Regions from separate parts of the Paenibacillus sp. 2KB_22 genome, predicted to be linked through region 1. Evidence: riboswitches for the same ligand, from Rfam matches in the RefSeq annotation. Region 1 holds a riboswitch; each other region holds the start of a gene.
The links. Region 1 has a riboswitch for S-adenosylmethionine ahead of AB4111_RS23580 (methionine ABC transporter ATP-binding protein). Riboswitches for the same ligand answer to the same signal wherever they lie in the genome.
Positions count from the first base shown of each region.

Region 1 (10,454 bases):
TGAAATTCAAGTGTACGAATAGGATATAAATACAAAATACAATCAATATTGTACCCGCACCACTCCAGAACGTAGCTTTCATGAATAGGGAGACTTTTGAATTCGAGTGGTGCAAACTGCTGAATAATATCTTCAATTCTCAATGCCTACTTTTCAACTAATCAAATCCTAACAAAAGGAGCAGCTATGTTTTTGCATAGCTGCTCCACAGTTTACAGCCCCATTTCAGTGGGACTGATGCAGAAAGGAAGCCGAGTCATGAAAAATTTCGTCATACTTGGAGGCGGCTATGGCGGCCTCACCATCATCAAGGAACTTCTGGAAGGTAAGATTCCATCCGATACACAAATTATTTTGGTGGACCGCAGCCCTTTTCAGGGATTAAAGACCGAATATTACGCACTCGCAGCAGGAACCGTATCCGATTATGACCTGCGTATCCAATTTCCAGTGAGCGACAAAGTCACTTACCGTTATGGAGAAGTTACTTCGATTGACCTGGAACAGCGTCAGATTGAATTTGAAGGCCAAGACCCGCTTGAATACGACAAGCTTGTCATTGGACTTGGTTGTACAGACCGTTTCCACAACACGCCAGGCGCAGAAGAATACAGCTGTACCATTCAGAGCTTTAGCAAAACACGCGAGACTTACCTGCGACTTAATGAAGTCAAAGCCTATGGCAATGTGCATATTGTAGGCGGGGGATTAAGTGGTGTCGAGATGGCAGCCGAACTTCGTGAGAGCAGACCGGATCTCAACATCAGCATTCTGGATCGTGGTGAACGTGTATTATCCGCTTTCCCGCAACGTCTGTCCGTGTATGTGCATGAATGGTTCAACGAACATCAGGTAGAGACACGCGGACATATCGCCATTTCACGCGTTGAACCTAATGCCATCTATAACCGGGATGAACAGATCCTAACGGATGCTGTTGTCTGGACGGCAGGCATTCAGCCTGTAAAAGTGGTACAGGATCTGGACGTGAACAAAGATCCCCAAGGTCGTGTCGTCCTGAATGAATACTACCAAATCCCGGAATATACTGATGTATATGTGGTTGGTGACTGTGCCAGTGTGCCTTATGCGCCTAGTGGTCAAGCTGCGGAAGTACAGGGTGAGCAGATCGCCCATATTCAGCATGCCCTCTGGAAAGGCGAAAAGCCCAATCCACATCCACTCAAGCTTCGTGGCACACTGGGTGCACTCGGCAAGAAGTCCGGGTTTGGGCTAATGGGCAAAACGTCCATGATGGGACGTGTACCTCGTATTTTGAAAAGTGGTGTGCTCTGGATGTCCAAGCGCCATCTCGGTTAGTCGAGATCGAGCTCGTCCCAGACATCGGCTTCGGCAATTTTGGCCAGAATGGCGTTATATAGATCTTCCACTTTGTCCGTGATGACCACTTCACCATTCACTAGTGCAAATGGAGTCATAGAACATTGGCCGCAGTTGGTGAGGCAGCCGTATTCAATCACGTCATAGTCTGGATTTTCTTCCAGTTGATCCATGACTTCATCTGTGCCAAAATGCATATTGTTGGCACAAAATTCAATAATCGGTCTCATGTAGGTTCACCTGCTTTGTTTGACCATTTTAATTTATGGCCATTTGTAATATAATATAATAAGGAAAGGAGTTGAAAAATATGAGCGAAAACGCACAAGACACCATGTATGATGAGGTATCTGATGTTCTTGACAAGCTTCGTCCGTTCCTGCAACGCGATGGCGGTGACGTGGAACTGGTTGACGTGGAAGACGGCATCATTAAGCTGAAACTGGTCGGTGCCTGCGGCAGTTGCCCAAGCTCCACCATTACCTTAAAAGCCGGGATTGAACGCGCCCTTCTTGAAGAAGTTGAGGGTGTACAAGAAGTCGTACAAGTATTCTAATCAATCCTTCACGAAATAAACCTCAAGAGCCTTTCGCTTCGCATGAAGCGGAGGGCTCTTTTTTGTGCGCATATTCAGCCTGTCCATTTCATCTGTCCCCTAGACCAGCATCAACGTCTTCAATATCCAGTCCTATAACTCACCTAAGTATCCTCACGCTGTATGGTCGGACGAATCGGATCAAGCCCTCCAGATACATCCATAATGTTACCTGTTATAAAATCGGAATGATCAAGGCATAGATACGTAATCACTCGTGCGATATCTTCACCGCTGCCAGGACGCCCTCTTGGCGTTTCCTCGTCCGTGATGCCTGCCATTTCATCAATCGTTTTCTCTTTGTTGGCACCGCGAATATCTCCCGGGCATACCATGTTGACCGTAATTCCATAAGGAGCTTCCTCAACGGCGAGTGTCTTTGTAAAAGAGACCAGACCTACCTTGGCCGCCGCGTATACGGCGCGATGAGGCCATGATCTCGCTTCTCCAGCATGACTGAAGCCAAAATGGATAATGCGTCCCCATTGCTTGCGTCTCATCTCTGGCAATACACGCTGATCCAGCAACATCGGTCCTAGCAGATTTCCCTGCACAAGCATCTGGACCTCAGCTTCAGAATAATCCGCAAATAATCGTCGTTCACGGACAAATGGACCCGCGTTATTCACCAAAATATCAATGCTGCCCAGGTTGTCTTCCACCTGTTCAACCAATGAAGAGATATCTTCTACCTTGGATATATCCGCCTGGATAGCAATACACCGCACACCCTTGGCTGTAATCTGAGCCCTTAAAGCCTCAGCTTCTGTTCTGCTGTGTACATAGTTGAGGGCAATATGACATCCCTGATCTGCCAGACTGAGGGCCGTCATTTTACCAAGACCTTTGGCACTTCCCGTTATGAGGGCAATCTTTCCCTTCACGTTCATCCCCCTCTTCAAAGAGCAGTCACTATCCAGTATAAAAGATTTATCGTCCTCCTACAACTCGCATATCCACAAGGGATTATCCACCTTTAATTCCAAATATATCTTGATTGCAATCGAATACCTATGGTACTGTCGAGGATATAACCCGAAAGGACCTCTACATGAATATGAAGAACAAACGATGGATATCATTTCTTACACTTTTAATGGTGAGTTTATTAACAGTCTCCAGTGCCTTGCAGGTATCAGCAGAAAGTGAGACGTATCAATCACCCGATGAGTATGATTGGATTATTGGCCCCGCATCTGTAACGCTCGATGGCAAAGCCACACTGAAAGTCCCTGAAAGTCATTCCTTTCTGGATAAGGCCAATACCCAGCGCTCAATACTTAACAGCGGTGGAAAGCCTAACGGGAATGAAATCGGAAGCCTAACCAGCAATAGTGAATACGGCTCGTGGTATGTTGTATTTGAATACGTGAAGACAGGTCATATTCATGATGATGACCAAAATTTGAATGGCGAAGAACTGTTAAGCAGTTATATCCGAGGCACAGAAGAAGAGAACAGAGAGCTCGATCCCGAATACAGAACGTACATAACAGGTTGGGAAATTGAACCGGCATACGATAAGACCAAACATCAGCTGGTCTACTCCCTAGGTTTCAAGAATGCTGATCAGCAAGCCATGGTGAATTACAATGTAAAACTCCTGACACGCGAAGGGTACATCACAGCCATTCTGGTTATTGATACGGCCAACTTTCAACAGAGCCGCCAGGCATTCGAGGAAACCGTTCTTAATCAACTTCACATCAATGCAGGACATACCTACGAAGAATATAATGCATCAACTGACAAAACTTCCACCATAGGGCTCAACAGCCTTCTGATGGGCGGAATCGGGTATACAGCTTCCCAAAAATTCAGCGCTCTTCTTTTGCTCAAAAAAGGATGGGCCATAATCTTGGTTGTCGTTCTTGGGCTAATCGGTTGGATCAGATACAAAATCAAAAGTTCACACGGAGATGAAGAAAAACTCTCTCCCTCCGAGAGGACGTACTTGCAGGAAGCGGATGAACAGCAGCATGCTGATCAGAATGAATTATCCTACTACCGCCAATCTGGACATCACTCCAATGCTGATACATCAGAAAAACTTTGACCTATGTTGTGACTTTTGTTGATCCACGCCTCGCACAGACTTAGGAAGGGGCTGACTCAAAAGTTCCACCTCGCTCCAAGCGCTAATGAACCTACCGCACCTTAAAAGGCAGATCATCAACGGTTGCAAGATTTAACAAACCAGAGATCTGGGCAAATGGGAGCGAATACCATATGTCAGGTTCATTAAAACAAAATAACGCAAAAAGAGGATGTCCTTCCGTCATATTCATGACTTATGGGACATCCTCTTCTTACAAGCTCACACCATATCATTCATATCGTTAAATTATTCAGTTGCAGGTTCAACTGCACCTTTATAACGCTCTTTGATGAATGTTTTCACTTCTTCGGAGTGCAGGGCAGCAGCCAACTTCTTAATTGCATCTGAATCCTTGTTGTCCTCACGGGAAACGAGGATGTTCGCGTATGGGTTACCTTGCAGATCTTCGATCAGCAAAGCATCATTCGCCGGATTCAGGTTCGCTTCAAGCGCATAGTTAGCGTTGATGAATACCAGATCCGCTTCATCCAATTGACGAGGCATCATGGCCGCATCCAGCTCGATGATATCCAGGTTCTTCGGATTGGCTGTGATATCTTGAATCGTAGAAGTGATATTCGTGTTATCTTTCAGCGTAATGATGCCTTCTTTGGCGAGCAACAACAGAGCACGTCCCCCATTGGATGGGTCATTTGGAATTGCTACTTTTGCGCCGTCAGCCAATTCATCCAAAGACTTAATCTTTTTGGAGTATCCGCCAAAAGGTTCAACATGAACAGGAGTTACAGCAACGAGGTTGAATCCACGTTCTTTATTCTCTGTGTCCAAGTACGGCTGATGCTGGAAGAAGTTTGCATCCAATTTTTTATCAGCAAGTTGCTGGTTGGGTTGTACATAGTCATTGAACGTAACGACTTGCAAACGAATACCTTGTGCTTCCAGCTCAGGCTTGATGCTTTCCAGAATCTCTGCGTGTGGTGTAGGTGAAGCTCCCACTTTCAATTCAACCGTGCGTGGTGCACCTGCTGAATTGTCTGCGCCGCTATCGGCGTCCTTGTTGTTACCGCAAGCTACGAGAACCGCAATCAGCATAAGACTAAGTAGAGCGAAAGACCATTTTTTCATGTGTAAAACCCCTTCTCTCATCATTTTTTTAATGTTGCGTTCGAATAAATGCATAGCCATCATGTTATCTATGTGTTATTTCCTGGTGAAAAATGTAACCAAGCGATCTCCAGCCATCTGGAGAATTTGCACGAGAATAATCATCGACACTACGGATATGATCATGATTTCATTTTGATAACGGAAGTATCCGTAGTTAATAGCCAGTGTTCCCAGTCCTCCACCACCAACCATGCCCGCCATGGCCGTATAGGAGACAAGCGTAACAATAGTGATCGTAATTCCGGCAAGCAGACCAGGTAACGCCTCAGGCAGCAACACCCGTCTTACAATCTGTCCGGTGGATGCCCCCATCGACTGCGCCGCTTCAATTACCCCCCGGTCAACTTCTCGCAACGTCGTCTCCACCAATCGAGCAAAGTAAGGAGCTGCTGAAATAACCAAAGGAGGTATTACGCCGAGAACCCCCGTAGCTGTACCGACAAGTATACGAGTGAATGGAATAAGAGCAACAATCAATATGATAAATGGTACCGAGCGTAAAATATTAACAACCAGAGATAGTATAGTGTAGACTGTCCGTGACTTAATTGAAGCAGATCGGGCTGTCATGAACAGCAGAACTCCGAGTGGTAAACCCAAGATAACGGTGAACAGGCCTGATACACCCAAAATTTGCAGTGTCTCTATGGAAGCTTTACCAACCTCTTCCCAACGTACGGTTGAAAAATCCATCTAACGTAGCACCTCCACATCAAGTCCCTCAGCGGTTAATTCGGATATCGTCCGATCAATCGCATAGGAATCACCTTCGAACCGAACGGTCAGTTGTCCATAAGGAACCTGTTTAATCGTAGAGATCGTTCCTTGCAGGATGGCAAAATCCACACCCGTCTTGCGAACCGTTCTGGATAAAATCGCTTCATACGTTTTGTTCCCCAGAAAGGATATCTTCACAAGTTTGGAAGCAACCCCTGTCTGCAGTTCAACGCCTGCATTCGCCAGAGCGGTCTCTTCCAGAGCCAGTCCAGCTTCATGGTCACGCATCATGAAGTCCCGCGTAATCGCATGTTGCGGCTTCAGGAACACTTCTGTTACAGGTCCCTGTTCCACAATGCCGCCTTGATGAATGACAGCTACCTTGTCACAGATGTTCTGAATGACATGCATCTCATGTGTAATCAGCACAATCGTAAGGTTGTACTTTTCGTTAATGTCGAGCAATAACTTCAGAATTGAATTTGTCGTCTGCGGATCAAGTGCTGAAGTAGCCTCATCACAGAGAAGTACATTCGGATCACTCGCAAGTGCTCTCGCAATCCCCACACGTTGTTTCTGTCCACCTGATAATTGAGCTGGATATTTGTTGCTATGGTTCTCCAGACCAACGAGATTGAGCATTTCCTTCACTTTGCGATCGATGGCATCCTTGGGTGTATTCACAAGCTTTAGTGGAAAAGCCACATTATCATATACCGTTGCCGAAGATAACAGATTAAAGTGTTGAAAAATCATTCCGATCTTGCGTCTCTGTTGCTGCAATTCGGTTTTGCTCAGTTCAGTCAGATTGATCCCGTCAACCCATACTTCACCCTCCGTAGGCCGCTCCAGCAAATTAATACAGCGAATCAGTGTACTTTTACCCGCTCCGGAATGGCCAATCACGCCGTAGATTTCACCCTTTTGGATGTTCAAATTCAGCTCGGATAACGCTGTTGTAGACTTTTTGCCTTTGCCGTACGTTTTCGTTAAACCTTTTAATTCAATCAATCGCACTTGCCCCTTTCCAACCACCTACATGTATCTTTACCCGATCTAAAGGAAAACTCCCCTTAAAGTACAAAAAAGAGCCCTTTGCAGAAACAAAGAGGGCTCTTCACGTGAAAGAATATACCTTCTCATCTGCCAAAATCGTGCCTTGCACCATTTTGTAGGAATTAGCACCTAACATCTATAACGAATGATACATGTATCATGTCATTACAAATCGGTTGCCGGGCTTCATCGGGCCTGTCCCTCCGCCGCTCTCGATAAGAAATATGTTGTTGTAGGATTTTATAAGTTCATGTAGTTCATGCTTTATAATGTGAATGTAACTTTTGAGAAATATCAGTTCATTCTTCGTCATTGTAACACTCTAATTGAAACTCAGTATATTCCAAGTATTCCGATTTGTCAAAGGGAATTATTTCTTTGCCATATTTTATTGATATAACGATAAGAGGCTGTTAACGTTTCACAGACCATATCCACGCCCTGACGCATTTCCTGCACATGCTGATTCAGATCCTCCAACTTTACTTTACCTTGCAAGGTCTGGTGTAACTGCCACAAGTCATCGTGCATTTCTGAGTTCATGTAGTGAATTTCCATATTACGTCGTTTGCGCAGCTTACTCATCGGCTCCCTATATGAGTCCTTGATCTGAATTAATTGCAACGCAAGATCATGATGCTCCCTCGCATAATCGAACTGCCTTAATACCGTAAAATAAGAAAAATGCGCTTTTGTATTTGAAGTATTCAGCTGGAATATTTCATTTAATACGGTGCCGACTTTATCCAGAATGGCAAAGCAGCGAATGAAGCCATCTTTGTAGAAATACACATATCGGGCATACTCGGCTTTTTCAGTCGGCGTCATGTCGTCCGTTGAGCCTGCAACGACTTTTTTGCGAAAATGAGAAGCAGCGAAGCAGCTTTGCTCCAGTTCATCCAATGAGGAGATGAGTCCCTGGGTCCACACATACAGTTTCCGATAGTCATGCGTAGGATCGTGGTCCACATGCATTTGTCGCTGAAATAGCTCAAGTGTAGGCGCCATTGAGTCCATCGCTTCCTTCAATTTACCTTCGTTTATACGCGGTTTTTCCCCCAGCAACGTTCGCAGCATATATAACCTCCTCTTTCCAATTCAACAAGAATTCATCACCGTAACACTTCATCCATTCCGTGTAATTGCTGCTTGCCATAGGTTGCCCTGATCCCCCTGACATCAAACAAAGTCCACCTGTCCAATGATGTACATCACTGGATGGTGGACTTTCATATTAGGCCGAGTACTTTCAAGAGAACTGTATCTGTATCTAGAACCGATTAACCGGTCGATGCAGCTTGTACACCAGGAAACTCATATACGTTAAAACTCCGAACAATATGGCGATATCCAGCATATGAGCAAGAGCTACGAACATGTATACTTCCGGACGGTTCATTGTCACCATCATGAAAATACCAATAACTACTTGCATCAGGATGAGAACAACGGATACCACGCCAAGGGTACGCATTTCCTTGTTGTCCGGATGATTACGGTAAGCGAAGTGACCCAGAATTGCAATAACAATGACGAGCGATGCTGCTGCTGCACGATGAGCAAAAGCAACCGCTACCCCACCCGAAAGCTCAGGAATAATCTGCCCGTTACAGAGCGGAAATCCGGAACATCCGCCAGCAGAATTCGTGTGGCTCACAAATGCACCCGTGTATACCACGAGATATGTGTAAATGGTGGAGAACCAGACCAGATTCCTGAATTTTTTGCTCACCCGAGGGTATTTATTCAGACGCTCCAATCCGCCATCTTTTGCCTCCTGCCTTATGCCCAGCGCCATCATTAGGGAACTGGCAAAAGCAATCAGTGCAAAGCCGAAATGCAGTGCCATGACTGCTGAAGATTGGGAGAAGACGACGGCAAAAGCCCCCATGATTCCCTGGACGATAACAAATACCAGGGTTAAGAAAGAAAACAATTGCAGGTCACGGCGTGACTTGCCGAACAGCAGAAAAGCAACAAACGAGGCAATGGACAACAATCCAGCCAGTGCGCTTACAGCGCGATGGGAATATTCAATAAGTGAAGCCACAGTATGTGCCGGAACGAGTTTTCCGTTACATAGAGGCCATTCCGTTCCGCAGCCAAGGCCCGATTCCGTTTTGGTTACGATGCCTCCACCAAAAGTGGCCAGAAACATGACAAGACAGGTTAATACGGTTAACCATTTAAACAAAGTTAAGTGTTTCAAATTTTTCTCACCCGCTGTTGGTTTAAGATGGCGAAGAATATCCTTCGCTTGTTTCGGTACTTTGACACTTATTTCACAACTAAATTCATTATACCGGATAAAATGTTCATTGACGTCGCGCTTTGTGACAAAATGTTAACGTCTGGTGAAAAAATGACCCGTAGGTCATTGGGGTATTGGGGGATAGCCAGTTGAATGGTGTCTTAAACAGAGTTCAGAACACACAAACGCCATTTCCCTATTTCAAGAGAAATGGCGTTCTTTTTATTATACCCTTTTACAACATGAACCTGTCATACTTTTATATAGGTTCAATGAAACATTTACACAATAACGGAGAGGACAGAAATAGCCTGAAGAAGCGAAGCTAAAAGCTTTCTGAAAGAAAGCTGCATCGGAAGCATATGCTTCGCCTTTATCCCCGGATTTCCCCTTTATAATAGGATCAAAGAAATCTGGGGATAACAGTGATCAGAAGGTTATTCTGTCATCGGAGTGTCTGTGTAAATATTCATTCGTTGAACTTATATAACATCATTTATGGATCGTGTTGTACACTTCAACTGCGCGATCCAGGAACTGCTCAATCTCTTCTCTCGACTTGCGCAGCTTGTTCACGTACCGTACGAGTTCGCGCCCATCTGTATACGCCACAAAACTCGGAATGCCAAGAATATTCTGCTCTTCACTAACCGTTCCAACCTGATCCACATCGACCTCAATTAAAGTCAGTTCACGTACATATTTCTCTTCAACCTCAGGCATAAACGGATCGATGTATTTGCAGTCACCACACCAGTCTGCCTTGAATACGGCAATCGTCAAACGTGGGGATTGGATGGCTACATCAAAAGCCGGTTTGGAAGTAATCTGTTCCATTCAGTTCATCTCCCTTTCTGTACCTTGTCTTACCCTAAGTGAAGCAAATTGGCGAGTGGAAGTCAAATAATCAGCGCATACTTAGAATAAACCACATGGTCTGTGAATTTAAACCCAGAACATCATGAAAGGATGTCACGTCATGACTTCCACCAGAACCGATTCTTCCAGCGAACAGCATCACGGGTCCCTCTTGCAGATTGTCCGTTCCATTCCGGGTGCTGCCCGGGAAATCTGGCGTGGCAAACAGGCTGCATGGCAAGCCTCAGCACAGCTTCGTCACCCATTGCGTGACATCGAGTGGGATACCGATACGGCAGCTGCCCTACAGTCTGAGGTGGAGCGTCTGTTACCTGCCAGCAGCAAGCCTTTTGCACGTACGGACCAGGTCCAAAGCGCACTCGTCTGCGAAGAAGATTGCATCATCCTGG
Region 1 covers NZ_JBFRHG010000004.1:264,036-274,489, forward strand. The annotation lists gene mqnE (aminofutalosine synthase MqnE) at 1-22, shown strand, start outside; gene AB4111_RS23545 (NAD(P)/FAD-dependent oxidoreductase) at 259-1,320, shown strand; gene AB4111_RS23550 (YuzB family protein) at 1,317-1,571, opposite strand; gene AB4111_RS23555 (NifU family protein) at 1,652-1,897, shown strand; gene AB4111_RS23560 (SDR family oxidoreductase) at 2,041-2,820, opposite strand; gene AB4111_RS23565 (DUF2167 domain-containing protein) at 2,988-3,992, shown strand; gene AB4111_RS23570 (MetQ/NlpA family ABC transporter substrate-binding protein) at 4,281-5,120, opposite strand; gene AB4111_RS23575 (methionine ABC transporter permease) at 5,196-5,855, opposite strand; gene AB4111_RS23580 (methionine ABC transporter ATP-binding protein) at 5,856-6,890, opposite strand; SAM riboswitch class I at 7,016-7,157, opposite strand; gene AB4111_RS23585 (Cthe_2314 family HEPN domain-containing protein) at 7,296-8,012, opposite strand; gene AB4111_RS23590 (COX15/CtaA family protein) at 8,206-9,144, opposite strand; gene AB4111_RS23595 (thioredoxin family protein) at 9,679-10,023, opposite strand; gene AB4111_RS23600 (DUF2515 family protein) at 10,166-10,454, shown strand, end outside.

Region 2 (10,454 bases), on a different contig from region 1:
TTATACGCCAGAAAAGCTCGCACGATCGAGCCTGTTCAGGCCATTCGGTACGGTATGTCGGAGAGCGACAATGTACGCATGGCGCGACGAATGAATTCACCGCTCACAAACCGGGCCTTGTTTGGACGATTGCCTGTCTCTTTTGTCATCGGCATACGCAATCTGATCAAAAACAGCAAAAGCTCGGTTCTGATGTTATTGCTAACAACGATGGCTGCTTCCGTCCTTGTCCTCGGCTATGTTGTACTGACCAGCATTACCGGAATCTATCAGACGGCGGCCAAATGGGGTTATGACAATGCTAACATTGCCGCAGTCGTTGTAAACAAAGCTACGTTTCCGAGAGCAGAGCTGCAGAACGTATTGGAAGAAGACCCTCGCATCAAAAATGTGGGCTGGCAAGGGAACATCACCGGAGTTATCCTTCCAGATGATTCAACCGACGTGGCCAGCCAGTCTACCAGTCTTTATCTAAGAGTACTGGATGGAAGCTATCAAGATCTTGGGTTTGAGACGTTGAGAGGAAACAATCCGGAACGCGAAAATGAAATTTCAATCGGGGTTAGTGTTGCCAAGATGTTAAACAAGAATATGGGAGATCTCATTGATCTCTACATTGAAGGAGAAAAGCGCACGTTCATGATTTCGGGCATCTATCAGGCCATCTCCGACATGTCGGTATCCGGAAGAATCACAGCTCAAGCGGTTCGAAGCGTGAATCCGAATTACGGAGATGTAGATGTCGCGTTTATTAATGTCAACGATCCTTCACAGGCAGGAGCCATTGCTAACCAATTGAATGAGCGGTTCAAAGACTCTGCTTCCATCGTCACGCAAAAAACGCTGCTGGATTCTGTTTATGCAGAAGCTGCAAGCATTCTTGTGTACCCCATGGCTCTAATGGGTCTGCTGTTCATTTTGGTTACATTCATTATTATTTTCAGTACCTGCCGGATCAGCATTCGCAAAGAGAGCAAGACGTATGGCATATATAAGTCGATTGGAATGACATCTGGAAAAATCCGTTTCTCCATTGCTACCGGAGTAGTTGCATTAGCTCTGATTGGTTCAATGCTTGGAGTCATTGTAGGCGTATACCTTCTCCCCCTGTTACTTGAAAAAGTCCTATCGGGATACGGTATCGTCCAGATTCCTCTTATTTTGAACTGGGGAGGCATTATACTCTTTGCTTGTCTGAGTATTCTTGCCGCAGCTCTAGGATCGTGGGTATCGTCCAAGGTGATTCGTCAGGCATCGCCGCGTATTCTTGTCGTCGAATAACATGTAGAAAACAGTTATTAAAATACATGACAATATATTTCAAAAAAAAATCTAAATCCGACATATAAATAGTCCTATATACCTAGCAACGATAGGTATGATAGACTTAATGGTATACTATGGTAAAGGAGTTAATTTCTTTGTACAACAAAAATAAAACGAGTAAATTGTTGAAGTGGGTAGCTTGGATTAGCATCATTCTATCCATTATTGCCGGTATTCTCGTTGGACAAAATGAGTTCAATGGCTTTCAATGGTCTTTGGCTCTTCCAGTTTTGATGAACGGCATTGTAGCAGGACTATTGTTACTAGGTGTTGCGGAGATCATAAGGTTGGTGCAGGATATTAAAAATGAAACGGTAGGTCCAGATTAAGCTGTTTGACCTCGATCTTTATTAAGGAGCTGTTTATTTTGAAATGGTTTTGTATTCGATTTTGTTTGTTGATCAGTATCCTGAGTGTAGGAGTGTTGTCACTTGGCATACCTTTGGCCTCCGCTAAGGCTGTGCCGCAGCTTGAATGGACCAAACAAATCGATTCTGGCAAATGGGGGGATGGATTCACTCCGCATTACTTCAGACTGGATTCGTCCGGTAACCTAAACATTCTGGTGAGAAAGGTTGTGAATGAGGACCTCATATATGTGGAGAACATTAGTGGTGAAACCGGGGACATCCGATGGTCCAAGCCAGAATCTGATTATGGTTCAACCAGTGATGGTTACATGTATACTTTCAAACCTGCTGAAACTGATGACTATGAAAGAAGATTTGATGATATTATTACGGTCTCGGATCTGACAACCGGTAAACCGATATGGTCCTCATTAAACCCTTACTTTCGTGAAGGTCAGTCCTCAGATTTCACCAAAAACGGAACAGCTTATTCTTTCACTTATCACAAAAACAAATATGTAACTCTTTATTATTATGATGAACTGGGACATCGAAGCAAAAAGCTTATTCTCCCCTATATGCAACACTACACAATAGAAGGCAATTTTATTTTAGGTCAACCGGGCAACAAAAGTCCGTATACTCACGTTTTTGATCTTTCTACAGGGAAGAAGCTAACGGTGCTGACCAATGAAACAACCTTGCCCTACGGGAATAGAGTTACGGATGATGGAACCCTAGTAACCCGGAAGTTTATCAATAACCGTGAACTTGAGTTGAGAGCGTACTCGCCTACGGGAGCTTTGAAATGGAAGTATGATTTCTCTTTTAAAAAGGGCCTCCCGAGATATTTATCATCCATGATCGTGTGCTGTATCTGGAACAAACCGCAGGCAATATCATGCTTATGAATTCCGATGGAAAATTCATTACAGGAGTAAATGAAAATCCGTTTTACATGCAAGGTGAGCCAAATAGCCCTCTGAAAATGGCAATCGATTTACAGAGTTTTATGTACATCCAATACACGGAACAGGGAATAGAACTCGTGATTAGAGATTCGAATAATCTGAGAGAGCTCTATCGGGTGTCGCAGAACGATTGGACCGATGTAAGGTTTAATCGAGATGAACTGTTCCTCAACAAGCAAAATGAACTATTTTTCATACCTTCCGACGGGCAGACAATAAGAAAGTATCAGTTACTTCCATAATCCAGAGAACATTACATAAGGAGTCTACCAATCATGAGTTTAAAACGAATCAACTATTGGCTTATAGCCAGCCTGTGCATCTTCCTTGCGATCCCATCTGAGCCAGCTCTGGCTAAAGATCTGCTGCAATTCCAATGGGGGTATGATATTACCAACGGCGGACAGAGTGCAACAAGCTCATATTCTATGAAGAGTGTTACGGACGCCATGGGGAATGAAAGTCTGCTCGTAACTAAAGCAGGCAAGAATAATGATTATTATATCGACAGTGTAGATGCCAAAACAGGGGAGCTACTTTGGTCGATTCCAACGGACAACGAGTACACGCTATCCGATGATGGATATATGTTTATTTTCCACGATAATCAAGTAAGTGCCAAGCATATAGCCACAGGTGAAATCCATTGGACAGCACCTCTGCCCGGGCCGCCAGAAGATTTTTTGAGATACTACGGGCCTGAGTCATCCTATCCAAGAGAGAATGGAAGTTTGTATGTGGTTGCGGACTCTGGTGATTTAAAAAGCAGTACACTCTACTATTACGATATCAACGGAAATTTAAGCCGAAATTTCAAGGTTCCGTATTTTATTGAAAAAATCACAGGAAATATTATTATTAGTAAAAAATTCAGTGATCATCCCGATTTCTACATAAGCAGCCTGACCACAGGAAAAAAAATTAAAACGATTACTGGCGGAAAAGGGTATAACCAGATTATGGGTCTATCCGATGATACATTGTTGCATTATAGTATTCACAAAAAAATTATGACGCTAAAAGCATACAACAGTTCAGGGAAAATCAGATGGACAAAAGAACTTCCTTATATTGATTACTCAACTGAAATTGTTGCATTGAAGGATCGTTTTTTGTTTGTAGATGCTAAAAATAAACGAATTAAGTTATATTCATCTGCGGGTAAGTTAATCGCTGAGAAGGCATATCTGCCCATACCAACCACCTATAACAGCTATTGGATGCCTCTTCATATGGCAGTTGATGGTACAAGTTTTATGTTTACAGCTAAAAAGAATGGAAATACCGAACTAATTATTATGGACACAAGCAACCTGAACGTTTTGTACACTTACAAAAATGGCGAATTTGATCTTAGTGAGGATCGTCTATTTTTAAATAACACAACGGGTCTGTACATCCTAAGCGACGAAGGTCGTACCTTAGTTAGCACTCGGTTAATTAAATAGCATAATCAGGGGCATCAGAAGAGGATTGTCCTCATGTTGTTATAAGCTAAATCACACTGAAAAAGCCCTCACCAATCCAGTAATGGATCGTGAGGGCTTTTTTATATTTGGTTGTATCTCTAGCTTTTTGGGGTACAACCCTACATCAAGTCTTTTATTTCCGCCACTTCTTCGCAAGCTCGCCAATCTGATGTGGCGTAGTTCGGCAACAGCCGCCAATAATTTTTGCCCCCGCAGCAACCCACTGTTCCGAAGCATCACTCATACTGCCACATGTACCCTGTCCACTCCACGTCTTCGTTGCTGCATCGTATACTTCTCCCGAGTTCGGATACACAATAACAGGTTTATCGCTGGTACGATTCAAAATACTCACTGCTTCCGTCACCACTTCCATGGGAGCACAGTTCAGGCCAATCGCAGCAATCTGCGGCTCGGAACCAAACAATTGTGCACATGTCTCAATCGGCGTGCCCTCACTGATTGCCGTCCCATCTTTCAAGGAGAAAGATAGCCAGGCATACGCATGAGGAAACTCCTTCAGCAAATCAACCAGCACCTGTGCTTCCTGCAAGGATGGAATGGTCTCAAAAGCCAGAATATCAGCACCCGCTTCAAGCAACGCGGCCATCCGCGGACGATGGAATGCAGCCAATGTCTCATCTGACACACCGTAGTGACCGATGTATTCCGATCCATCAGCTAGATAAGCGCCGTAGGGTCCAACGGATGCAGCAACCATCGGTCGTGGCCGGGCCAAGCCCCCTGTCTCTAGGACATCAGACGTTTGTTGTGCCGTTCCGATGACCAGATTGCCCTCCAGTTTGACTTCCGTGTTTTCTACTCCGCCTCCCTGCACTTCTGCCCATACGTTATCTCTCGCCTGTGCAGCCAGCTCCACCGTCTTGCGAATCAGGTCCAACGCTTCTTGCTCACCGATTCCTCTCTTGCGGAAGCCATCCACCGTGGCTTGATAACTGGATGTAATCGCACAGTCGGCTCCTGCCCGGAAATAATCCGCATGGACCTGAACAATAACATCCGGATTCTCAAGCAACACACGAGCCGACCATAATGGATCATCCAGATCACATCCATGCTGTTCGAGTTCTGTTGCCAGCGCTCCATCCAGAATCATGACCGGATGTTCACGCAGGATCTGTTCTATGGGGTTAGTCTGTTGTGTTTGCGTCATATACTTGTCCTCTTTTCTTATTCACACGTTCTGTCAGGTAATAAGCTGCGTAACATACTGCGATAAACGGAACCCCACAATACAGCGCAATTCGCTGTGTTGGGTCGAAGGCAATACCTATGCATGAAGCCAGGCATAATATAAATGAAACAATCGGTACCACCGGATACAGTGGTGTGCGGTAGACCAGATTTTTGACCGCGTGTCCTTCCCGGATATACTGTCTGCGGAACATGAACTGGGAAGCACTGATGCTCATCCATACGGCAACGACAGCCAGACCTGAGATGGAGACCAGAGTAATATATACTGTACCTGGGGCAATGATGCTGGACAGCAAAGCCAGTGCACCCCCCACCATACTGATCAGAAGTGCATTCAGCGGTACCCCGCGCTTGGTCAGTTTGGCAAACCAAGGGGAGATCGTCTTTTTATCTGCCAGAGACCAGAGCATTCGTGACGAAGCATACAGACCTGAATTCGCAGCAGAGAGAATCGCCGTCAGAATAACAAAGTTCATAATGTCTGCTGCATAGGGTACACCCACCCGCTCCATTACCGCTACAAACGGACTTTCCAGTACACTGGCATCCGACATGGGCAGCAAAGCCGACAAGATAATAATCGTTCCGATGAAAAAAATAACCAACCGCCACAGCGTGGTATGAATAGCTTTGGGAATCGTCTTTTCCGGATTCTCCGTTTCTCCAGCGGCAATACCGATTAACTCGGTGCCTGAGAATGCAAAGTTAACAGCAAGCATGGTCATCAATATCGCTGTAGCCCCATGAGGGAACCACCCGGATGCTGTAATATTGGAAAGGAATGGAGTCGGTTCAGAATCCGCCATGGGGATGAACCCAAACATAGCTGCACCACCGATAATAATGAAGACTACGATGGTAACTACTTTCACAGATGAGAACCAGAACTCAGATTCTGCGAATAATTTTACCGTTAAAGCATTGAACAAAAAGATCATCAGTGCAAAAAGCGCGCTCCATATCCATACGTTTACCGATGGGAACCAGCGCTGCATCAACAGACCGGCGGCTGTGAATTCGGAGCCAAGCGCAACAGTCCAGGTTAACCAGTACAACCAAGCCACCGTGTAACCTGTTGCTGGTCCGATATATTTAGCTGCATAACTATGAAATGCTCCCGTCTCCGGCATATGAACAGACAGTTCACCAAGACAGAGCATGACCAAATATACTACGATGGCTCCAATCAGGTAGGAAAGAATAGTTCCCAGTGGTCCCGCCTGCTGAATCGTGTAACCCGAGCTCAGGAATAATCCCGTTCCAATGACTCCACCCAGAGAGAGCATGACCACATGCCGTGCCTGCATTTTCCGCTGAAAATGCCCTTTGTCGTTGTTGTTCTCCATACCTGCTGCTCCCTACTTCTTCATCCAGAAAAAACAAAAAAGACCCACTCTTCCTAAAGAGTGCGCCGTTACTGACAAATAAAAACAAACGCTCCTATCTATCAGGCTGTTCACCCGCTGGAATTAGCACAGTATCCTTCAGATCTGTTGCTGAGGTTTCTAAGGGCCAGTCCCTCCACCTCTCTGGATAAGAAAATGATTTTTTATAAATATAGCGATCTATCATGAATGTGTCAACATTTAAATCATAAATGGCACATCTCGCTATTCTGTAGAAGACCCTGGATTGGTGATGGTGGTCTTAACCTCATACGTGATCGGCACGGTGCTAAAAATTTTATCCCAATCATCTTTGACTTTCTTCCATGTTTTTGGATGTTTAATACGCAAGCTATCCCGAAATTCCCCTACATCGACTTTATAGGTATGCTGAAGTTTGGACAATACCTGACGAATCTGTTGTTCGGCCAGCTCAGCAAAATCCTTTTCCAATTCTCTGAGATATTCACCTTTCTCCTCTTCCTCGGGAGCGCGCCAATCCTCCATCAGCCAGCCTTCCGATTCAGTCTTCACATGAAATGAAATATCATTGCCAACCACCTTCGGAATAATTTTCACTTTTTTCTTCTTGATTTCATATACGACGGTGAATCCTTGCTTGTTATGTGTTTTTAAGACACCTCCTTTTTTTTTGGAATTGAGCCATGACAGACCTTCTAGATCTGTTTGACTAAGTTCTCCAATGAATTTGGTTGTTTTTCCATCAAAGATGCTGCCCCCAGAGAACTTGTCCTCTCCATGGGAATACAACACATTCTGAAGCAGAAAGCTGGTACCGGACTGCATTTGAGCGTCTAATTTAGACAGTAATACAGGATCCAAAATTTTGTTGGACAAATACGAATTGTTCGTAATTCCTGTGAGATAAAATGCCGGAATCCGAGACGGGTCCTGTGAAGTCAACACATCTAATGCACGATGATGACTGATCAGCACCAGGCAGTTCGGTCGAATATCATTATCCCGTAGTACAAAATCAAGTAATTGATTCAAACCATATTTTTTGGCAATATCCTTGGAGACGACGATAACTTTCAGATGATGTCCAATGAGGGGCCGATCCCGCCTTAACGCAAACTGACGGAAGATTTGCAACATGGAATCTCCACTGAGCTGTTCATTGGAGTAGGATGTTTTACCGGAAGAAGGCGAACCGGATTGTTGGCTCGATTGACTATTGGTGATGCCTGGAGCAATCTGCACCGTAGCGGTCACATAGTTCTTCTTAGGATATGTTCCTCCCTGTTCAGCGATGTCTTTTTCAAATGCTGTCTCTTTACCGACATCAATTCCAAGACCGACATAGAGACTTAGATCCTCTATTTCCCGACTGCTCCAGCATCCGGATATCAATAACAGAATGCACAAGGCAGAAGCTACACGTAAGAGCATACGAAATGGTGTCATGCATGCTTGCCTCCTTTTTTGCGAATCAGACTTAACAACAGTAGGACCAGAGGTAAAATGGCGAATAGAATCACGGATACATTGCCGAGCATATCCCCAAGTTTAAAGGTATCATCCACCGTTTTAGGCATCATTGCTGTCACATAAATGAACGGAAGCAGACCATACATAATGCCCTTGATTTTTTTGGAACGGAACAAATCACGAATGCCCACCGACGCGCAATAATGTGTAATCGCTGTAGTCGAAAAGATTTGCATAATCCAGATGACCAACAATAAGGATTCGAACCGTTCAAATATCAAACCTTGTATCTCGAAGCTTCTTACCAAATCCAGCGTTGGCCAAGTCCGTGTTTTGATTCCATCAAGGGATAGGCTACCTACAACCATAACAACAGTAATCAAATAGATTGCGGTCGTTATGAATATCCCCCAACTCATTGCCATATTGCTCTTCTTTGGATTTTTCATATAAGCAGTCATGATTAGCATCACCTCATACCCCGTATATGACAATAGAGAAGGCTTCAGTCCTTTGAAAACGGGCATAAGCCCCTCCCCGAGCACCGGTCTTAGATTCCCAATCTCAAATAGCTGATTACTCAGCAGAATTTCAATCACAAAGATAATGATTGTAATCGGCAGAATAATCTCGAACACACGTACAATGACACCAAGCCCACCTGAGATCATATATATACCGATCCACATGAAGACCATAATAATCGCCCATGTGGGGGTGCGTTCAAGCAGATACATCCCTGTTACTTCAGCCATGACTCTAATTTCGAATGCGGCAATCACCATAAAGTACATAATCATGGCAAATCCCAATATGTAAGCAATCCAGCTCCCCGTAATTTCACGGGTGAACTGGAATACCGTTTTCCCTGGAAATCTGCGACATAAGGTTACCAGTACAATTCCGACACCTGCAATAATCAGTCCCGACAGAATAATGGATATCCAGACATCCGGTGTTCCGACAGCCTTACTGGTCGTTCGAGGTAACGTCAAGATCCCGGCACCAAGCATGTAATTGACAATAATGACAACGGCCTGTGTCGTGGTTATCTTTTGTGGGGAGCCATTCACTTCATTTCACCTCCAGACCTCTTGTCCATAAGAATTCAAATTATTCTTTTCGATCCTTGTCGATTGGTTTATTCATATCGGGACGCATTCTCATCATGTTTAACGGAGCACGTATAACGAAATCCTTCCAGTCATTCATATGATAAGGAACCGCTGGTGCAACATAAGGTACGCCGAAACTGGAGAGTCGTGCCAGATGCGTGCATACAAGCAGAAAAAACATAACCACACCATAAAGACCAAGAATAGCTGCACTAAACATCGCGGCAAATCGTAGAATTCGCAGCGTTAACCCTGCACTATAGACAGGAATCGTAAAGGAAGAGATCGCTGTAACCGCAACGACAATAACCAGGAATTGGCTTATGATTCCTGCTTGTACTGCTGCTTGCCCAATAATCAGACCTCCAACGATACCCATCGCAGGCGCAATCGGTTTAGGCAGCCGTATCCCTGCCTCTCTCAGAATTTCAATGGAAATTTCCATGATCAGTACTTCAATGATCGAAGGAAACGGTACTCCTGTCCGCGTTTCAATAATCGTCAGAACCAGCTTGGTCGGGATAAGACCAGGGTGGAACGAAATAAACGAAATATAGAGTGCAGGAGCGAGCAATGCCAGCATCGCAGCTACAAAACGCAGCATGCGCAAAAAGGTTCCTGGAATCCAGCGTTCATAATAATCTTCGGGAGATTGGAGCAACATGCTAAAGGTCACGGGTACAACGAGCACAAATGGCGTCCCATCCAACAGAATAGCCACCCGACCTTCCAGCAAAGCACCGATTACCCGGTCAGGCCTTTCCGTATTTAGTACCTGCTGAAAAGGACTTAGGGTACTGTCTTCAATGAGCTGCTCCACATAACCAGATTCCAGCATCGAATCCATATCCATCTCTTCGATTCGCTTGCAGACCTCCGTTACGAGTTTGGGATCTGCAATATCCTGAATATAGGCTATCGCCAAATCTTTTTTGATTCGTGAACCCACTTCATACTTCTGAATAAACAGGCTCTGATCACTTCCGTAACGACGTAAAATGCCTGTATTATCGCTTAATTGCTCTGTAAAACCAATCCGAGGCCCACGGATCAATCCTTCGGACACAGGTTCATTCACGCCTCGTGATTTGATCTTGTGGCCTCCAATTAATAAAGCACCTGGTAAACCATCAACCAACAGTGCATTTTTTCCGAAAAGCACGCCAAC
Region 2 covers NZ_JBFRHG010000007.1:178,995-189,448, forward strand. The annotation lists gene AB4111_RS27310 (ABC transporter permease) at 1-1,281, shown strand, start outside; gene AB4111_RS27315 (hypothetical protein) at 1,422-1,655, shown strand; gene AB4111_RS27320 (hypothetical protein) at 1,694-2,587, shown strand; gene AB4111_RS27325 (hypothetical protein) at 2,923-4,095, shown strand; gene mmuM (homocysteine S-methyltransferase) at 4,250-5,290, opposite strand; gene mmuP (S-methylmethionine permease) at 5,268-6,680, opposite strand; SAM riboswitch class I at 6,772-6,874, opposite strand; gene AB4111_RS27340 (Ger(x)C family spore germination protein) at 6,945-8,147, opposite strand; gene AB4111_RS27345 (GerAB/ArcD/ProY family transporter) at 8,144-9,244, opposite strand; gene AB4111_RS27350 (spore germination protein) at 9,285-10,454, opposite strand, start outside.
Region 2: linked by a shared signal. The riboswitch ahead of mmuP (S-methylmethionine permease) and the one ahead of AB4111_RS23580 (methionine ABC transporter ATP-binding protein) in region 1 are both predicted to bind S-adenosylmethionine.

Region 3 (10,454 bases), on a different contig from region 1:
GAGCATTTTGATGTACCGATGACATTTGATACGGATGTGAATGGTGCTGCACTTGGAGAAGCAACCTGGGGCGCTGCACAAGGTCTTGAGAGCTGTCTGTATATCACTGTGGGTACAGGTATTGGTGCAGGTGCTGTGGTTGGCGGTAAAATGGTCCATGGATTGTCTCATCCAGAGATGGGACATATCATTGTACGCAGACATCCGGAGGATACGTACGAAGGTTTCTGTCCGTATCATGGTGACTGTCTTGAAGGTCTTGCAGCTGGACCAGCCATTAACAAACGTTGGGAGCAACCGGCTTATGAGCTGCCTGCAGATCATAAAGCATGGGAGATTGAAGCACATTATCTGGCACATGCACTGATGAATTATGTTCTCATTCTCTCTCCACAGAAAATCGTAATGGGTGGCGGAGTAATGAAGCAGGAGCAACTGTTCCCGATGGTTCGTAGCAAACTGCAGGAGTTGCTGGCTGGATATGTTCAGCATCCGGCACTTCAATCCGAGATTGACCAGTATGTTGTTTCACCCGGACTGGGTGACAATGCGGGTCTATGTGGTTCGCTGGCGCTTGCCAAACTGGCATTGAATAAGTAGATCATTAAGGGATTGACGAATTTTACCATTGTGGTATGATATGGGCAACAGCATAGCACGGTTAATGAGGAAGCACCTCTCTTGCATGGATTTTGCAGGAGAGGTGTTTTTTGTGCTGCCTGTGGTAGCGTAACTAACCAGTATAGGCTGAAATGTTAAAGGGAGGGAACGGAAAATGGAAGTCATTTTCATGAACAGATTGTCCAGAATGTCAGATCAGAATGCAGAGTATGCACAGCTATGGATTGGGGAAGAGGAAGATAGCTGGCAGTTGGGATGGAGTCGCTACGAGGAAGGAGAGCGTGAGGACAGCATCTGGTATGAAGGGGCTTCTTGGGAGGAGCTGCTTCATATTTACCGTCATCAGCTTGCCATACAGATGAGTGAGGGGTACCGACCGCAGTTGCAGGGGTTATTTCATGAGAATGATGATCTGAAGTCACGGAGTTATGGTGGACAGCGGCTCCATTGTTACAGTGAGCTATACGGCAATGAACAGTTATATACGGATCTCTGCACATGGCGTAGGAAGAGAGCCGTATCTGACCGGAAGGCACCGTATTTTATTGCAACGAATCGTCTGCTGCGTTTGATCAGTGCCTTTGTTCCGCAATCGATGGATGAACTGATGCAACTGCCTGGCGTAGGGGAGAGCAAAGCGACTGACTATGGTGCGGAATGGATGGAGATTACGAACGGGTTGGAGCGTTCAACGACATTTCCGCTGGACTGGGTATACACGGCACTGAAGGAAGAAGAGTATGAGAGCTGGTTATACAAGCAGAGAGAGCAGAAGTACAAACAGGAACTTGATAAGTTCACCACGCGCAAGCAGGTGCTTGAAGGCATGAAGGAAGGGTATACGTTAGAGGAAATTGTTAATCGATCCGGATTATCCCGACGCGAGTTAATTGAGCTGTTGGAGGCACTGGATCACGAAGGTTATGACACCGATTGCCTTCTTGATGTGGAGCTTGCAGTGATGCCAGAGAACGAACAAGAGGCTGTATGGAGTGCTTATGAGGAGCTGGGAGATACGTTTCTGAAGCCAGTATTACATAAGGTGTATGGAGGAGAGAAGCCCGACGGAGGAAGTCTGGAGCAGGTCTATGAAAGACTGCGCATGATTCGGATCCGCTTTCGTCGGCACGCAGAGACAGAGAAGCAAGTTGGTTAAGCTTCGGAAATGAAAAAAAAGACGAGGCGTTTCTCCAAGAGGAGCGCGTCGTCTTTGTTATTTCATACGAGTTCATACCCAGTCTTTTTTGCGGAAAATGAAGAACATGCTCAGGCCCAGTGTAACCATCAGGCCAATCACAACAAAATAGCTGTATTTCCAGTTAAGCTCAGGCATATTCGTAAAGTTCATGCCGTATATACCGGTAATAACCGTCAGCGGCATGAAGACCGTGGTAATGGCGGTAAATACACGCATGATCTCATTCGCCCGGTTTGCTATACTGGATTGGTAGGCTTCTCGCAAGTTGCCCATCAGGTCGCGATAAGTCTCAAAGGTTTCCGATATTTTTACGGCATTCTCATAGATGTCACTGAAATACTTTTGCAGTTGATCATCGATGAGACGCAGATCTTTTTTGTTCAGGGTGTTGATGACCTCTTTCTGAGGTCCAAGGACTTTTTTCAGCCACAGAATCTCACTGCGCAGCCCGATGATTTCATTCAGATGTGACTTTTTGGTGTGCATCAGAATGTCTTCCTCAAGCTTCTCGATCCGTGCTTCAATTCGGTCACCTACGGTGAAATAATTATCAACAATCAAGTCAACGAGCAAATACAACAGACGATCCGGTGTACTGATTTCCTGTTCCCACAGGATTGGTTTCAGTGTACGCAATTCGCTGACCTTTTGCTTCGTAACACTAATAATGAAATGTCTGCCGAGGAACAAGTTCACCGCACGCAGAAATATCTCTTCATCATCGAAACGGATGCTATTAATCACAATAAAATAATGGTTCTCATAAATTTCAATCTTCGGACGTTGTTCTTCGTCACTAAGACAGTCTTCCACAGCCAGATCATGCATCAAGAACAGCGGCTGAAGTACCGCCAAATCGTCTACATCTGCATCGATCCAGTAGAATCCTTCCGCTGGTGGAGTCAGCGCCTGCTGAATATCGTCCACCGGAATAAATACACCGTTGTTTACCAACCGGATTTTCATCGTTAATCTACTCCTTCTGCACCCGCCAACTTGGCGGATATTATCATTATGGGCGCAAAAAGAACAAATCAGCCGGTCGGCAGCGGAGCCTGGAGATCAGGGCTGCGTTCACTATATAATCAAACGGAAGTCACGTCCCGCTGCCGGCATGCTGATGTCAATTCTCTATGCAGTTTATCGGAATTCGGCTGCCAGTCAGGCCTCGGGTCGCCATCCATTTAATATGTCACCTCTCACATAAGGGTTTATAACACCTTGTTTAGTATACCGCTGGTACAAGGTGCTTTCAAGCGCAAAAATGTGTCTATTTCGCGCCCTGAGGCAGTGTATGACAACGGATGATGAACGGTTCCGATTTGGACCGCAGACAGAGAACTGCAACTTGACGTGAGGGCATTAATGTAATAAAGTAGACGGTGAACCATATTAAATTACAATCTAATACAGCGAAATCTTATCAAGAGTAGGTGGAGGGACTGGCCCGATGAAACCCGGCAACCGGCGGTATACCGCACGGTGCTAATTCTTGCAGCGACCAAGTGTCAAGTGGCACTGTTGTAACTGAGAGATGAGAGAGGCGCATATCTATTTACATATGACCTTTCTCGAAATCCGAGGAAGGTCTTTGTCATATGCCCCGACTTCTCAGCAGTGATTTTCGCTAAGGAACTTGAGGTTGTTTGTAACGTTGGATGAAAGAGCAATTCAATGTTTTTACAAGCTCAAGGCAGTCAATCACTGTATTGATGTGAAGACATCAAGCCAGTGGCGGCTGCATCTATCTATGCACAAGGAGGAGTTAGACTTACCATGCCAATCAAAATTCCGGATACTCTACCAGCAAAAGAAGTACTTGAAGGAGAGAATATCTTCGTCATGGATGAAACTTCTGCATACCAGCAGGATATTCGTCCACTCCGTATCGCTATATTAAACCTGATGCCCACAAAGGAAACGACCGAAACACAATTGCTTCGTCTGGTGGGAAACACGCCTATTCAGGTGGATGTTGTTCTCGTACATCCCAAATCCCATACGTCGAAGAATACGTCGCAGGAGTATTTGGATCTGTTCTATAAAACCTTCGATGAAATTGAGCACCGCCGTTTCGATGGCATGATTATTACGGGTGCCCCGGTGGAACAGATGGATTTCGAAGACGTGAACTATTGGAATGAAATCCAGGAGATCTTCGAATGGACCAAAACCAATGTGACTTCAACCCTCCACATATGTTGGGCTTCCCAGGCAGGTTTATACCATCATTTTAACGTACCCAAGGTTGCACTTGATGAAAAGTGTTTCGGCGTTTTCCCACATACCATCAATAAACCACATGTTCCGTTGTTGCGTGGATTCGATGAAGTATTCAACGTTCCACATTCCCGTCATACGGAAGTGAGACGCGAAGATATTGAAAAGAATGAGAATTTAGAGATTTTGGCTGAATCCGAGGAAGCGGGTATCTTCCTGGTTGCTACCAAAGATGGCAAACAAATTTTTGCCACAGGACATGCCGAGTATGACCCGTTCTCATTAAAGTGGGAGTATGATCGGGATGCAGCTAAAGGGTTGGATATCGCATTGCCTAGACATTATTATCCGAATGACGATCCTTCACGTGTGCCACCCGCCACTTGGCGCGCTCATGCCAACTTATTATTCTCTAACTGGCTCAATTACTATGTGTATCAAGAAACACCTTACGATATTGGCCCGCAAATCTAATCGAGATTACAGGAGGATGCAGCAATGGAAGACAACAACAAGTTGAAAATCGAAAGCCGCTTAGCACAAATTGGATCCATCAATGAACCGGTAACAGGCGCCATTAACTTTCCGATCTATCAATCCACTGCGTTTCGTCACCCGAAGCTTGGACAAAGCACGGGGTTTGATTATATTCGTACAACTAATCCAACCCGTAAAGTGTTGGAAGAAGCGGCTGCAGCGCTGGAGTCCGGTGATGCAGGGTTTGCCTGTAGCTCGGGTATGGCCGCCCTGCAAACGATTTTTGCCATGTTTGGTCAAGGCGATCATCTGATTGTATCGCTGGATCTGTATGGCGGAACCTATCGTCTGCTTGAACGCATCTTGTCCCGTTTCGGTGTAACCGCAAGTTATGTGGACACGAATGACCTTGCAGCACTGGAGAAGGTTCGTCAGCCGAATACCAAAGCTGTATTCATTGAGACACCAACCAATCCACTGATGATGATCACAGATGTGGAAGCCGTTGCTTCCTGGGCGAAAAGTTACAACCTGTTGACCATTGTTGACAACACGTTGTTGACTCCATTTTTCCAACGTCCGATTGAACTGGGTGCCGATATCATCATTCATAGCGCTACCAAATATCTGGGCGGACACAATGATGTGCTGGCCGGACTAATTATAACCAAGGGTGAGGCATTATCTGCAGAGATGGCGTTCCTGCATAATTCCATTGGAGCCGTATTGTCTCCAAGTGACTCTTACCAGTTGATGAAAGGTATGAAAACGCTGGCTCTTCGCATGGAGCGTCATGAATACAATGCGCTTACCATTGCGAAATACTTGCTTGAGCATCCAGCGGTGGGTGAAGTGTATCATCCAGGCCTGTCCGATCATCCGGGGTATGAGGTGCAGAATAAACAATCCACCGGTAACACAGGTATCTTCTCTTTTAAAGTGAAGGATGCACGTTACGTTGAACCATTGCTACGTCATATCAAACTGATTGCTTTTGCCGAAAGTCTCGGTGGAGTGGAATCACTCATGACCTACCCAGCGGTACAAACGCATGCGGATATTCCGCTTGAAATTCGTGATGCCGTAGGTGTGGATGACCGACTGCTCCGGTTCTCCGTAGGCATTGAACATGCAGATGATCTGATTGCAGATCTTGGCAATGCTCTGACAGCTGCACAACAGGAAGTCGAAGGAGGCGTGCACTCATGAGTGAGTCCAACAACAAGCAGAATTCTGAATTAAAATTTGATACCAAATTGCTTCATTTTGGTGATGAAATCGACAAAACAACTGGAGCCTCCAGTGTACCAATCTATCAAGCCTCTACCTTCCATCATTTTGATATCTTCAATCCGCCTCAACATGATTACAGTCGTTCGGGTAATCCGACACGTCAGGCTTTGGAAGATTACATCACACTGCTGGAGGGCGGAGCACGAGGATTCGCCTATTCATCGGGAATGGCTGCGATCTCCAGCGTGTTCATGATGTTCTCCGCAGGAGATCACATGATTGTAACGGAAGATGTATATGGAGGTACGTATCGGTTGCTTACTTCCATATTAAGCCGTATGCAGATTGAGACGACCTTTGTAGACATGACTAATATAGATGAAGTAAAAGCGGCACTCAAGCCGAACACCAAGGCAGTTTATATGGAAACACCGTCCAACCCAACCCTGCGTATTACGGATATCGCTGCCGTAACTGACTGGTCGAAGGAACATGATCTGATCACAATTCTGGATAACACCTTTATGACACCGTACTATCAGCGTCCAATTGAGCTTGGTGTGGATATCGTCGTACATAGTGCTACCAAGTTCCTCGGGGGGCATAGTGATGTGTTGGCAGGTTTAGCAGTTGCTCGCACGGAATCACTTGGCGTACAACTGAAACAGCTGCAAAATGGACTCGGAACTGTACTCGGGGCACAAGAATCCTGGCTTTTGATGCGCGGGATGAAAACCTTGGGGGCTCGTATGGCTCATAGTGAACGGAGCACAGCCAGACTTGCGGCATGGCTTAATGAGCGCAGTGATATTACCGCTGTCTTTTATCCTGGACTGGAGGACCATCCGGGCCGCGAGGCACATGAGCGCCAGTCAACAGGATATGGAGCTGTCGTTTCATTTGACGTCGGTTCAGGAGATCGGGCAAAAGCGGTTCTTAACCGGGTGAAGCTACCCATTGTTGCTGTAAGCTTGGGAGCTGTGGAGAGTATTCTGTCCTACCCAGCGATGATGTCTCATGCGGCAATGCCTGCTGAGGTTCGCCATGACCGTGGAATTACAGATGGATTGCTGCGTTTCTCGGTAGGTCTGGAAGATATTGAAGATCTGATTGTAGATTTGGAACAAGCACTTCAGGAATCTTAGCAAAAGTGAGTGCCTAAATACGTCTATCCGTATCACTTAAGTTCGAATCAATTCCATTCCATATGTAAAAATTTTTACTTATTTTTAAAGCACCTGTACATAAGGTGCTTTTTTTCACATGTAACCTGTGTTACGATATGTGGAGTACAGAAATGCGATGTTGCCACCAGAACTTGCTTCTTTTGAACAAGTTGGGACGGATCGTTATATAATTTCTCTTCATGAGGGAGGCTTTTTTACGATGAGTACGGTAGACCGTATCTTAGATAAAGCCCTTCGGGGCGAACGTTTGGACTTGGAAGACACGATTCAATTATTTGAATCCAATGAAGTGGACAAAATCGGGGCAGCTGCTAATGTCGTTATGAAACGTATGCACCCTGAACCATACAGAACATTTGTAATTGGGCGTAACGTCAACTACACGAACGTGTGTGATGTGTACTGCCGTTTTTGTGCTTTCTACCGCAGACCTGGTTCAGATGAAGGTTATGTACTTCCAGATGAAGTTATTTTCCAGAAAATTCAGGAAACGGAAGATGTGAATGGTACCGAGATTTTGATGCAAGGTGGAACGAATCCAAACTTGCCTTTCAGCTATTACACAGACCTGTTGAAAGCCATCAAAGAGCGGTTCCCGAACATCACGATGCACTCTTTCTCCCCAGCTGAGATTATGAAAATGGTTGAAGTATCCGATGGTCTTACATTGGAAGAAGTTGTTCGTGCCATTCACGAAGCTGGACTGGATTCCTTGCCTGGCGGCGGTGCTGAAATTCTAGATGACCGCACACGCCGGAAGATCAGCCGCTTGAAAGGTTCATGGCGGGATTGGATGGACGTTATGCAAACTGCACACCGCATCGGTATGAACACCACAGCAACGATGGTTATCGGCCTTGGTGAATCGATGGAAGAGCGTGCATTGCACTTGCTCCGTGTACGTGAAGCGCAGGACGAATGTATTGCGAACAAGTATGATTCCGAAGGTTTCCTGGCATTCATTCCGTGGACTTTCCAGCCAGACAATACAAACCTTAAGCTGGAGCGTCAGACGCCGGAAGAGTACTTGAAGACTGTAGCCATCAGCCGACTGGTGCTTGATAATATCAAGAACATTCAATCCTCTTGGGTAACCATGGGTCCTGAGATTGGTAAAAAGTCGCTTGAATTTGGCTGTAATGACTTTGGTAGCACGATGATTGAAGAGAACGTTGTATCTGCTGCTGGTGCAACTTACAAAGTGAACATTGAATCCATTTTGCGTTTGATTCGAGAGGCCGGTTATATTCCGGCACAACGTAACACCCGTTACGACATCTTGCGCATGTTCGATGAAGAGAATACCGTGACTGAAGATTTCGTAATGCAGAACTAATTAATATTTTAAATACAATTTTCATAAATGCTGATCGCTAGATAAGTATTTATGAAGCCAAGCCCGCTGACTACTCCGTATGGAGAGACGGCGGGCTTTTTGATTTTTTCTGGAGATTGAGGTCATCAAACAGTACATGTTACGCAAATGCCGATATTTTATAATGAAATTGAACTGTTACAATGAAAGGGAACTTGTGTAGTCAGACATGCAGGAAGGGGCAAACCAATGAAGAGAAGAATACTTGGAAAGACAGAACTGGACGTACCTGTATTAAGCTTTGGAGCATCCTCCCTCGGTTCTGTATTTCGTGACATTGACCGGGAGGAAGGGATTCGCACTGTACATGCAGCCGTAGATGCGGGGATGAACTACATAGACGTTTCACCTTACTACGGGCTGACCAAGGCAGAGACGGTATTAGGTGAAGCTATCCGTAGCTTGCCGCGCAGTTCTTATATTCTATCAACCAAAGCAGGACGTTATGGGGAAGATCAGTTTGATTTTTCACGTAAGCGTATTCAGGATAGTGTACAAGAGAGCCTTAAGCGGTTGCATACCGATTATATTGATATTTTGTTCCTGCATGATATTGAATTTGTGCCAGCAGAGATTATTATCGAAGAAGCTTTTCCGACATTGCTGCGACTGAAAGAGCAGGGAGTTATTCGTCATGCCGGGATTTGCGGTTTGCCCTTGCCGTTGTTCGAGAAGGTTCTGCCACAGATCAATGCGGATGCGATCATCTCGTATTGTCATTATTCTTTGAACGATACCTCATTGTTATCGTTATTGCCGCTATTGGAAAAAGAAGAAATTGGCCTCGTCAATGCTTCGCCTCTTTCTATGGGCTTGTTAAGTACCCGAGGTGCTCCTGCCTGGCATCCGGCAGATGAACAGGTGAAAGAGCTCTGCCTGAAAGCTGCCCGCTTCTGTGCAGAACAAGGGAGTGACATTGCCAAGCTGGCCGTGCAATTCTCTACGGCGAATGAACGGATTCCAACAACACTGGTGAGCAGTGCCAACCAGCGCAATATCGTCAATAACGCAGCCTGGATAGAGGAGCCGATAGATCAAGGTTTGCTTGATGAAGTGCTGCGCATTTTGGCTCCATTGCATAACGAGACGTGGTCCAGTGGACGTCCTGAATATAATGCGGAGCATAACAACATGACACCAGAATCATCCAAGGGGGAACAATGATGAGAGCCATTGTGTGTGAAGAAATAGACCGTTTGGAGCTACAAGACCTGCCTCAACCGGAACGGGCAGAAGGGGAGGCGTTGGTTGCCATTCGACGGATTGGGATCTGTGGAACGGATCTGCATGCGTACAAAGGCAATCAGCCATTCTTTACCTATCCTCGCGTACTGGGTCATGAACTGGCGGGTGTTATTGAAGAGATCGGTCCGAACGATGCAGGGTTACGGCCAGGGGATCAGGTAAGCATTATTCCATATCTGCATTGCGGTCATTGTATTGCATGTCGCAGTGGAAAAACCAATTGTTGTGTGTCCATGCAAGTCACGGGTGTGCATGTAGACGGAGGCATGAGAGAAAGAATCAGCGTGCCTGTCTCACATCTGCTCTCAGCAGAAGGCTTGACACTGGATGAGACAGCAATGGTAGAGCCATTAAGCATTGGAGCCCATGCCGTCAGAAGAGCCGGAATCAAGCCTGGTGAGCATGTGGTTGTGATTGGAGCTGGCCCAATTGGGCTTGGCGTGATGGCATTCGCGAAACAGGCAGGTGCCCGTGTTATTGCCGTTGACCGTAACCTGGACAGGCTGGAGCTTAGCCGGACTTGGGCTGGAGCGGATGACCTGGTACAGGCCAATGAACATACTGTACAACAAGTGGCTGAAATTACGGGGGGCGACTATGCTACAGCTGTCTTCGATGCAACCGGTAATGTGAATTCCATGAATGAGGCCATTCAATATGTGGCGCATAGTGGTCAACTCATTTTCGTGGGACTTGTGAAAGCGGATATTACCTTTCATGATCCCGAATTTCACAAGCGGGAGATGAGCATCCTTGGCAGCCGAAACGCAACCCGTGAAGATTTTGAACAGGTCCTGTCAACCTTGCGTCAGAAGAAATTAAGTATGGATGGTTATATCACACACCGCGTGGAATTTGATGAGTTACCTACTGCAATAGACCAATGGCTATTGCCAGA
Region 3 covers NZ_JBFRHG010000001.1:1,765,865-1,776,318, reverse strand. The annotation lists gene AB4111_RS07605 (ROK family protein) at 1-600, shown strand, start outside; gene AB4111_RS07600 (HRDC domain-containing protein) at 776-1,777, shown strand; gene corA (magnesium/cobalt transporter CorA) at 1,850-2,785, opposite strand; SAM riboswitch class I at 3,237-3,360, shown strand; gene metA (homoserine O-acetyltransferase MetA) at 3,596-4,513, shown strand; gene AB4111_RS07585 (PLP-dependent transferase) at 4,538-5,725, shown strand; gene AB4111_RS07580 (trans-sulfuration enzyme family protein) at 5,722-6,894, shown strand; gene mqnC (cyclic dehypoxanthinyl futalosine synthase) at 7,136-8,272, shown strand; gene AB4111_RS07570 (aldo/keto reductase) at 8,501-9,475, shown strand; gene AB4111_RS07565 (zinc-binding alcohol dehydrogenase family protein) at 9,475-10,454, shown strand, end outside.
Region 3: linked by a shared signal. The riboswitch ahead of metA (homoserine O-acetyltransferase MetA) and the one ahead of AB4111_RS23580 (methionine ABC transporter ATP-binding protein) in region 1 are both predicted to bind S-adenosylmethionine.